DNA from 2 places in the Pseudomonas arsenicoxydans genome. Region 2 is predicted to be linked to the other one. Evidence: riboswitches for the same ligand, from Rfam matches in the RefSeq annotation. Region 2 holds a riboswitch; the other holds the start of a gene.
What was found. Region 2 has a riboswitch for cobalamin ahead of cobW (cobalamin biosynthesis protein CobW). Riboswitches for the same ligand answer to the same signal wherever they lie in the genome.

Region 1 (5,253 bases), 1.2 Mb from region 2:
TAGGTCAACGCCACCAGGCGCGCAGGAATGTAGTTGAGCACGTCGTCGATCTTCGCCGCAGCCCAGCCGAAACGTTCGAAGCGTTCGTTGCGATAACCCCACATCGCGTCCAGGGTGTTGCTCAAACGGTAGAGCACCACACCGGGCGCGCCAGCCACGGCAAACCAGAACAGCGCCGCGAACACCGCATCGCTGCCATTCTCCAGGACGGATTCAGTGGCGGCGCGGGCGACTTCGGTTTTATCCAGTTCGCTGGTTTGACGGCTGACCAGATAGCCGACCCGTGTGCGCGCTTCAACCAGATCATCACTGCGCAGGGCCTTGGCCACCGGCTCGACGTGTTCACCGAGGCTGCGCATGCCGAGCGCGCAATAAAGCGCGAGGATCTCGACGATCCAGCCCACGTAAGGCGCCCAGGACAATGCCGTGGCCAGCAATGTCAGTGGCAGGACGGCGATCACCCAGGCGGTGACGCCGTGGCTGCGCCAGCCGCGCCCTTCATTGTTGAAACGTTGTTCGATGCGATCGGCAAAACGGCCGAACGCCACCAGCGGATGCCAGCGTTTGGGCTCACCCAGCAGCGCGTCCAGCGCCACTGCGGCGACACTCAATAACGCCACACTCATTGACTCACTCCCCAATAATTTTCATACAGCAACTCACTGAGCGGACGCGCCTGCGCCCACCCTTCGAGCACCAGCATCGGCGCTGGATAGAATTCCTTGACCGGTCCCAGGCAAAGCACCGCCAACGGCTTGGCCCCGGCCGGCAACCCCAGCAAATCCGCCAGCGCTTGCGGCTCGAACAGTGACACCCAGCCCATGCCCAGCCCTTCGGCGCGAGAGGCCAGCCAGAGGTTCTGGATCGCGCAGGACAACGAGGCCATGTCCATTTCCGGCAAGGTGCGACGACCGAAGATATGCCGTTCGCGATCGTCCATGAGCGCAGCGACCAGCACCTCGGCGCAGTCGTTGATGCCTTCGACCTTGAGCTTCATGAACTCGTCGGTGCGCTCGCCCAGGGCTTCGGCGGTGCGGATGCGCTCCTCTTCCACCAGAGCCTGAATCTTGCCGCGCAGGGCCCGGTCGCTGATGCGGATGAAACGCCAGGGCTGCATCAGGCCGACGCTTGGCGCTTGGTGCGCGGCTTCGAGCAAGCGCCGCAGCAGCTCGGGGTCGACCGTGCCGCCGCTGAAGTGGCGCATGTCGCGGCGTTCGGCGATGGCTCGGTAGATTGCATCGCGTTCGGACTGACTGAATGCGTTGTCAGTCATGGCCTCTTCGCGGGCAAGCCCGCTCCCACATTAGATGGAGTGCAACCTGACGAAACCCGGTCAACTGTGGGAGCGGGCTTGCCCGCGATAGCGTCCTTATGGTCCGGTACAAACAATGCAGCTATCGCCGAAGGATTCGACGGAAAATAGAAGTGCACATAAGAGGCCGTCATCCGCCCCTCACGATAAACCGCCTCCGCCCCGCGCCCGCCATTCGGGCTCTGGCCCCGAGCGATCGGCTCAAGCTCTGTGCTGGTCAGCGAATGGTGATAGGTGTGGCCACGCAGCGAGCCTTCCGGCAGTTCCACGGCTTGCAACGCCAATGCCGCCAGACGCTTTTGCATCACCGCGTCACCTTTGAGCAAGCCGACCAGCTCAGCGCGCGTGCCTTCGACGTCGGTCAACGAGTCCAGCAGATACAACATCCCGCCACACTCGGCCAACAACGGTTTGCCAGCGGCATGATGCGCGCGGATTGCGTCGAGCATCGAGGTGTTCTGCGACAACGCCACATGGTGCAATTCCGGATAACCACCCGGCAGATAAAGGCTGTCGGCCTCGGGCAATTGGCTGTCGCGGATTGGCGAGAAGAACGACAGCTCGGCGCCCATGGCCCGCAGCAAATCCAGGCTCGCGCCATAGGTGAAAGCAAACGCTTCGTCACGGGCCACGGCGATTCGCACGCCGGCCAGCAAAGGCTCGGCAACGATTATTTCAGGTACCGCGAATTCCACGGGCGGTGGCAGCGCCACGTCGCAACTGCTGGCCAGTGATTCGGCGGCCGCATCGAGGCGCAGATCGAGGTCATTCAACTCACTGGCCTGAACCAGACCGAGATGACGACTCGGCAATTCGATCCCGGTTTCCCGCGACAAGGCGCCGTACCAACGCAAGCCTTCGGTCAGGCTGCCTTCGAGCAATTGCGCGTGACGCAACGTGCCGACGCGGTTGGCCAGCACCCCGGCAAACGGCAAGTCCGGTTGATACCTGGCCAATCCCAATGCCAGCGCACCAAAGGTCTGCGCCATGGCGGTGCCGTCAATAACTCCGAGCACCGGCACACCAAAGTGCCGCGCCAGGTCAGCGCTGGACGGCGTGCCGTCGAACAGTCCCATGACACCTTCGATGAGAATCAGGTCGGCTTCACCGGCGGCTTCCCACAACAGCCGACGACTTTCCTGCTCGCCGACCATCCACATGTCCAGCTGATACACCGGCGCACCGCTGGCACGTTCAAGAATCATCGGGTCGAGAAAGTCCGGGCCGCATTTGAACACACGAACCTTGCGCCCCTGATTGCGATGCAAACGGGCCAGCGCGGCGGTGACGGTGGTCTTGCCCTGACCCGAGGCCGGAGCGGCAATCAGTACTGCCGGGCAATGACGGATGTTTTTCATAAAGTTGTATTCACAGCTCGACGCCTTTTTGCGCTTTGATCCCGGCCTGGAACGCATGCTTGATCACGCCCATTTCGGTAACGGTGTCGGCCAGTTCAATCATTTCAGGCTTGGCGCCGCGACCGGTGACCACCACGTGCTGCATCGGCGGACGTGCCTGCAAGTCAGTGAGCACCTGATCGAGGTCGAGGTAACCGTGCTTGAGGGCGATGTTCAGTTCATCCAGCACCACCAGGCCGATGGACGGATCGCGCAACAATTCACGGGACACCGCCCAAGCCGCTTCAGCGGCAGCGATGTCGCGCTGGCGGTCCTGGGTTTCCCAGGTGAAGCCCTCGCCCATCACATGAAAACGCACCTGCTCAGGAAAGCGGCGGAAGAACAGTTCTTCACCCGTGCTGTTGCGGCCCTTGATGAACTGCACCACACCGCATTGCATGCCATGGCCCATGGAGCGGGCGAGCATGCCGAAGGCCGAGCTGCTTTTGCCTTTGCCGTTGCCGGTCAGTACCAGCAGCAGGCCGCACTCGTTCGGGGAGTTGGCGATGCGTTCGTCGATCACGGCTTTTTTGCGCTGCATGCGCGCCAGATGGCGTTCGTCACGATCGGGGGAATCAGTCATGGGGGAGCTCTCCGTTGAGGCTGGATAACGGCGGGCAGGCACAAGAATAGACGGCAAGAAGCCTGGCATCGCCCACCGTGATGCCGCTGGATGAATCAGGCCGGTCTCCGGGCTCATGAGCGGCGTTCGCCTGACTGCGCGCCTTCCCATGTCAGTCGACACAGTGGCTCAAAGCGCAGCTTTTCACTCATTTACCGTTGCGGGGGCAGCGCCGGGATCGTGCTGTTCATGAGTCGAACCAAAGCACTCACCGGCTTCCCTGTTTCACTCTGTCGACCAAGGCCACAGAGCACCTGAAACAAGCCGCGAAGGTTAGAGGGTTGGGGGTGGAGCGTCAATTAAAGCCGGGGCGCCGCCCGGCGAATAACGGCCGCCGATCAAAAATATGACGCCAATCTTGTGCCATGCGCGCCGCAGTGATATCAAAGAGCCACAATCCCACATCACAATAACAAGGGTAAGCCACATGCAAGGCATGATCATCAGCAATCCGAAGCTGGAATTCCTGCGCCCTGTCCTGGAACGCTGGTTTGACTGTATCGACCGCTACAACGCGGTGCGCGGTGATAACGACACACCTTATTGGTACGACGAAAAAGCCAACCTTGGCCTGCTCGCTGCCGCGGCGTGGATGGCGGAAATGGTCACGCTGCAACAGTCCCCGACGCGCAAGCAAACCGAGGAAGGCGAACGCAATGGTCGCGCCGATCTGTTTGTCGCAACCCCCGAGGAGCGCGCCTACCTCCAGGCCACTCAACGCTGGCCACGGGTCAATAGCCTGAATTTGACGCAGGCATTGCAGGACATTACCTGCGATGCCAAACGGATCAGCTACGCCAGCGACCTGAAACTGGGCTGCCTGTTCGTGGCGCCACAAAAAGCCCAGCAGAGCGCGACACCGGAAGAACTTCAGGACATGGTCGACGACCTGCAAAAGGAACACTGCTGCGCCGTGGCTTGGTACTTCCCGTACGCCTACCGCAAGTTGCGCAGCGAAGCCGGCAACTATCATCCCGGAATCGCCCTGCTGCTCAAGGAAGCCCGCGGCTGATGGGTTGAACCATCGCACCACTGATCTTCTCTATGATTAAGTCACTGCATTCATAGGGAAGATCAGTATGCGCAAGCCCCAGCTCGTTCTCGTTATCGCGCTCGCCGGAGGGCTCGCCGCGTGTGGTGAAACCTCCAGCCTGCAAGTCACCGACGGCACCGGCCCGTCACCCAAGCTGCCCGAACCGAACAAAACCCTGATTCCGACGGTGAATATCGCCCCGGCGATCGGCTGGCCGGCCGGTGCAAAACCCACCGCCGCGGCGGGCACTCAAGTGGCCGCGTTCGCCGAAGGACTCGATCACCCGCGCTGGCTCTATGTGCTGCCCAATGGCGATGTGCTGGTGGCTGAAACCAACGCGCCACCCAAACCCGATGACAGCAAAGGCATTAAAGGCTGGGTCATGAAGAAAGTCATGGGCCGCGCCGGTGCTGGCGTCCCCAGCGCTAATCGCATCACCTTGCTGCGAGACAAGGACCACGATGGCATCGCCGAAACCCGCACGGTGTTCCTGGAGAACCTCAACTCGCCCTTCGGCATGACCCTGGTCGGCAATGACCTGTATGTCGCCGACACCGACCGCTTGCTGCGTTTTCACTATGAAAATGGCGACACGGCAATCAAGTCGCCGCCCATCAAAGTGGTCGATCTGCCGGGTGGCACGCTGAATCACCACTGGACCAAAAACGTCATCGCCAGCAAGGATGGCAGCAAGCTGTATGTCACCGTGGGTTCCAACAGCAACGTCGGTGAAAATGGCCTGGACAAGGAAGAAGGTCGCGCGGCGATCTGGGAAGTCGATCGGGCCACCGGCAATCACCGGATCTTCGCTTCGGGGATTCGCAATCCCAATGGCCTGGCCTGGGAGCCACACACCGGCGCCCTGTGGACGGCAGTCAATGAACGCGAC
Region 2 (5,253 bases):
GGTTCCTGTCAAAAAAGGGGCTGGGCAAGGCTTCAGATGAAGATTGCTCATGATCGGGGGCGGGGATTATCGGGGATTTTACGCAGTGCAGGCTAATGCCAGGGTTGCCTGGGCGTATTTTTGTCGCGAAATCAGCAACTTTGCAGGGGACTGGGCCAGTTGTTCGGCCAGGGCCAGTGCGGCACTTTCCGCTACGCCGTAACAGCCGGTGCGTTCGAACGCGATGTCCGAATGATGGCTGAGTTGCGCTTTATAAACGTCCAGTTCTTTACTGCTGAAATACATCAGTGGCAACGCAAGTTGTTCGGCGAGTTCGAGCAGGCCAGGTTCTCCGCGCTTCAAGTCGATGCTGGCCAAGGCCTTGATCTGGTGAAGTGCGATGTTATGCGCCTGTAATGCCTGATCGAGCAACGCGCGCAGCGTGCTGACGGGGCAGCCGCGCTGGCAGCCCAGGCCGACCACTAGAGTCGGCGCTGTGCTGGTATCCGTCATGCGTGGTATTGGCCATCGCTTTTGCGACGGAACAACCAGGCGCTGATCAGGCCCAAGGCCAGCCAGAATCCCAGGTTGGTCAGCTGCGAAGCGATTTTGAATTGGGTTTCCAGGGCTTGCGGAGCGAGCATCGAATGCACTTCCGGTTGCGGCGCGCCGATCACGTGTGGAACCACCAGAATGGCCACGCCGAGGATCTTCATCAGCCAGTGGCGGCTGAACACGATCAACGCAATGCCAACAGCGGTAGAGGCGGCCGTGCCGATCCACCAGATTTGCCGTTGCGCCAGATCGGCAGCGGCGGTGCCTGGCAGTTCAGGCGGCAGGCCGAGGGTCGGCGCCAGCACGAACGTCGCGTAACCGGCCAGGCCCCAAAGCAGGCCTTGAGCGGTTTTGGTCGGTGCACGCAAGGTATAGAGACCGGCCAGCATCAGGGCGAAACCAACGGCCACCACCAGATTCCCGCCGGTGGTCGACAGCACGCGCTGCCAGCCATCTTGTGGCTCCCAGGCTTCGGCATCGTGGGTGTGCGCGGCGACACCGGCGGCATGTTCGTGAACTTCAACCGCAGCCGGTTCGGATTTTTCGTACGTCTCGGCCTGCAGAATCAGCGGAGCCACCCAGAAGCTTTGCAGCAGGGTCAGCAGCAACGCGGCCAGTAGCCCGGTAAAACCCGCGGTTTGCGCAATACGCTTGATCATCTCGGCTGGCCTCAATGGCACGGGAACGCGGAGCTGTGTCGGGTATCGTGCGCGGCGTTGTGCACCGCTTCAATGTGCGAGAAACCGGCGAAATAAACCAGGCTCGCACCCAGGATCGACGCACACACGGCGGCGGTCAGGCGTTGAGTCAGGGTCGTGGTGGTGCTGGCGGTGCTCTTGTCGGCGTGGCTGCCGGTGCTGCTGATAATCGACATGGCGCATCCCTCTGGTCTTGTCAGTGGGTGAATAGAGCGCATCGAAGACCCCTGCGAACGGGCACGCAGAGGTTCAAACAGCGCCCGCCCACCGCGGGTTTGTTATTCAGTGATCGTAATGGTCACTTTGTGTTGCGGGCCGGTCTCCGGGCTCACGAGGGGTCAAGGCTTGCGCCTGAACCTGCAAGCATCACCTTCCCATGCCGAACTGCTGGCACAGTGGATCTGACGCTTCGCTCGCTTACCGTTGCGGGGGCAGCACCGGACTGACATGGCTTTGAGTAAAGCACATGATTCACCGGTTTCCCGTTTCACCCTGTGAAGGGCACCCGTAACAAGGCGTGTAGGAGAGCATGGGCGGGGCGGGGGAGTCAATTGGCATGGGTTCTCGTTTGGTTGATCGTTCCCATGCTCTGCGTGGGAATGCCTCAACGGACGCTCCGCGTTCGGCTGCGAAGGGCCGCAGAGCGTCCCGGGCTGCATTCCCACGCAGAGCGTGGGAACGATCATCAGGCAGGTCACGATTGACCCGCCCCCACACGATGCGTAGCCTTGCGCATTCGAGGTTCTTCGGCGTTTGCCGAAGCTAAGAAGGGAACGCGGTCGATGCCGCGGCTGCCCCCGCAACTGTGAACGGTGATGTTCGCTGCCACGCCACTGCAAACCCTGCACAACGGGTTCGCGGGAAGGCGCAGCGAATGCCAGTCTGCCATTGGCACACCGTCAGCCAGGAGACCTGCCTCGACACAGATTCTCACTTTCAACCGGGCGGGGTGATCCGGTGGCGAACTCTTCCGCGCGCGCATCCGTCGCAGCGATTGTCGTCCCGTATGCCCGCCACCTTGCCAAAGGGCATCCGATGAAAACACTGGCCAAACTTCCCGTCACCATCGTTACCGGCTTCCTCGGCTCGGGCAAAACCACCTTGCTGCGGCACATGCTCGACAACGCTCAGGGCCGCCGCATTGCGGTGATCGTCAACGAATTCGGCGAGCTGGGCATCGACGGCGAAATCCTCAAGCAGTGTTCCATCGGCTGCACTGAAGAAGAAGCCAACGGCCGCGTTTATGAGTTGGCCAACGGCTGCCTGTGCTGCACCGTCCAGGAAGAGTTCTTCCCGGTGATGCGCGAACTGGTGGCGCGTCGCGGCGACCTCGACCACATCCTCATCGAAACCTCGGGTCTGGCACTGCCAAAGCCTCTGGTTCAAGCCTTCCAGTGGCCGGAAATCCGCAGCGCCTGCACCGTTGACGCGGTGATTACCGTGGTCGACAGCCCGGCCGTTGCTGCCGGCACCTTCGCCGCCTTCCCGGACCAGGTCGATGCCCAACGCAAACTCGACCCGAACCTGGATCACGAATCGCCATTGCACGAGCTGTTCGCCGACCAACTGGCCAGCGCCGACCTGGTGATCCTCAACAAGGCCGACCTGATCAGCCCTGAAGACCTGGCCCGGGTGCGTCTGGAAGTCGCCGAAGAACTGCCGCCAGCCGTCAAAGTCATCGAAGCCAGCAGCGGTCGCGTGCCACTGGACGTGCTGATCGGCCTTGGCGCCGGCTCCGAAGAACACATCGACAGCCGTCACAGTCATCACGATCACCACCATGAAGGCGAAGACGATCACGACCACGATGCGTTCGATTCGATCTCCATCGAACTGCCGCAAGCCGACGAAAGCCTGCTGCTGGACGCGCTGACCCAGCTGGTGGTCCAGCACGGCATTCTGCGCGTCAAAGGTTTCGCTGCCATCCCGAACAAACCGATGCGCCTGCTGATCCAGGGCGTGGGCACGCGTTTCGACAAGCATTTCGACCGTCAGTGGGGCGCCGCTGAAGCGCGCACCACGCGTCTGGTGCTGATCGGCCAGGAACTCGACGCCGTCCTGCTTGAAGCGCAATTGCGCGCCGCGCTCAGCGTGTAAGCCATGCACCTGCTCAGGACCCAGCCCGGCGGTTTCGTGTCGGATGACAACATCGCCGACCTTGGACAAACCCCCGCCGAGCTGGTGATCCTGTGCAGCGGCGATTCCAGCCTCGCGCTGCTCGCCGAAGCAGCGCAGCAACTGCCGGACGATTACCCCAGCGTGCGCCTGGCCAACCCGATGCAGGTGCAGAATCACGCGTCGGTCGATTTGTACGTTGACGAAGTGCTGCGCCACGCCAAGGTGATTCTGATTTCACTGCACGGTGGCATCGCCTATTGGCGCTACGGCGTCGAACGGCTGGTGCAGCTCGCGGAGCAGGGTGTGCAGCTGATTCTGGTGCCCGGCGATGATCGCCCGGACCCGGAACTCAGCGACCTGAGCACCGTTCCCGCGCAAGACCGCGATCGTCTCTGGCAGTTTTTGCGTCAGGGCGGCATGAACAACGCTATGGATTTTTTCCGCTGCCTGGCCAATCGCTGGCTGGCGCGCGATTACGTGTGGGCCGAGCCGCAAACCCTGCCGCGCACAGCGATTTACCACCCACAAAAAAGCCCCGCCGACCTTGAAGATTGGCAAGCCGAGTGGCGAGCCGATCAGCCAGTGGCAGCGGTGCTGTTTTACCGCTCGCATTTACAGGCAGCGAACACCGCTTTTATCGATGTGTTCTGCCAGCGTTTGCAGGCAGCGGGGTTGAACCCGTTGCCCATTGCCGTGGCCAGTTTGAAAGAACCCGGCTGCCTGACGGTGGTCGAGGACCTGCTGGACCACGTCGAGGCAGGGGTGATTCTCAACACCACCGGCTTCGCCCAGTCCAGCCCCGAAGCCCCGCACCTGCGACCGTTTCGCCGCAACATCCCGGTGATTCAAGCGATCTGCGCTCAGGACAACGAGCCGGGTTGGCGTGCCAGTGAACAAGGCCTCGGTCCGCGTGACCTGGCCATGCACATCGCGCTGCCGGAGCTGGATGGTCGGATCATCAGCCGGCCGATCAGCTTCAAGGACCTGGCGTGGCGCAGTGAGCGCAGTCAGTCGGACGTGGTCTGCTATCGCGCGCAGCCTGAACGCATGGATTTTGTCGCCGAACTGGCGCGGCGCTGGATCGATCTGGCACGGCTGCCAAACAGTGAAAAACGCGTCGCGCTGATCCTTGCCAACTACCCGACCCGCGATGGGCGCATCGGCAATGGCGTCGGTCTCGACACCCCGGCCGCCGCGCTGAACATCCTGCGCGCGCTGCATCAGGAAGGTTATCCGCTGCCGGCCGACTTGCCGGACAGCGGCACCGCGCTGATCCAGCAATTGCTCGGCGGCGTCAGCAACGACCTCGATACCCTCGACCAACGTCCGTGTCATCAAAGCCTGGCGCTGGACGATTACAACCGGATGTTCGACGCCTTGCCCGAGACCAATCGGCAAGCGGTGCTGGAGCGCTGGGGTTCGCCCGACAACGACCCGATGTTCCGTGGCGGGCGGATGATGATCGCCGGACTGCGTTTGGGCCTGACCTTCGTCGGCATCCAGCCGGCGCGCGGTTATCAGGTTGATCCGAGCGCGGTGTACCACGACCCGGACCTGGTGCCACCCCACGGCTACCTGGCGTTCTATTTCTGGCTGCGCAATACCTACGGCGCGCATGGCGTGATTCACGTCGGCAAGCACGGCAACCTCGAATGGCTGCCGGGCAAAGGCGTCGGGCTGTCGGAAAACTGCTGGCCGGACGCGTTGCTCGGGCCACTGCCGAATATCTATCCGTTTATCGTCAATGACCCGGGTGAGGGCGCCCAGGCCAAGCGCCGCACACAAGCGGTGATCATCGATCACTTGATGCCACCGCTGACCCGCGCTGAAACCTACGGTCCGCTGCGCAACCTCGAACTGCTGGCCGACGAGTATTACGAAGCGCAACTGCTCGATCCGCGCC

Region 1: linked by a shared signal. The riboswitch ahead of cobO (cob(I)yrinic acid a,c-diamide adenosyltransferase) and the one ahead of cobW (cobalamin biosynthesis protein CobW) in region 2 are both predicted to bind cobalamin.

Annotation. Positions count from the first base shown of each region.
Region 1 covers NZ_LT629705.1:2,976,408-2,981,660, reverse strand. Annotated here, with positions in the region: gene cbiB (adenosylcobinamide-phosphate synthase CbiB) at 1-626, opposite strand, end outside; gene bluB (5,6-dimethylbenzimidazole synthase) at 623-1,273, opposite strand; gene BLQ41_RS13865 (cobyrinate a,c-diamide synthase) at 1,270-2,670, opposite strand; gene cobO (cob(I)yrinic acid a,c-diamide adenosyltransferase) at 2,681-3,292, opposite strand; cobalamin riboswitch at 3,374-3,604, opposite strand; gene BLQ41_RS13855 (hypothetical protein) at 3,759-4,343, shown strand; gene BLQ41_RS13850 (PQQ-dependent sugar dehydrogenase) at 4,411-5,253, shown strand, end outside.
Region 2 covers NZ_LT629705.1:4,195,838-4,201,090, forward strand. Annotated here, with positions in the region: gene BLQ41_RS19660 (cobalamin biosynthesis protein) at 79-492, opposite strand; gene BLQ41_RS19665 (CbtA family protein) at 489-1,193, opposite strand; gene BLQ41_RS19670 (CbtB domain-containing protein) at 1,205-1,408, opposite strand; cobalamin riboswitch at 1,529-1,756, opposite strand; cobalamin riboswitch at 1,955-2,166, shown strand; gene cobW (cobalamin biosynthesis protein CobW) at 2,268-3,329, shown strand; gene cobN (cobaltochelatase subunit CobN) at 3,333-5,253, shown strand, end outside.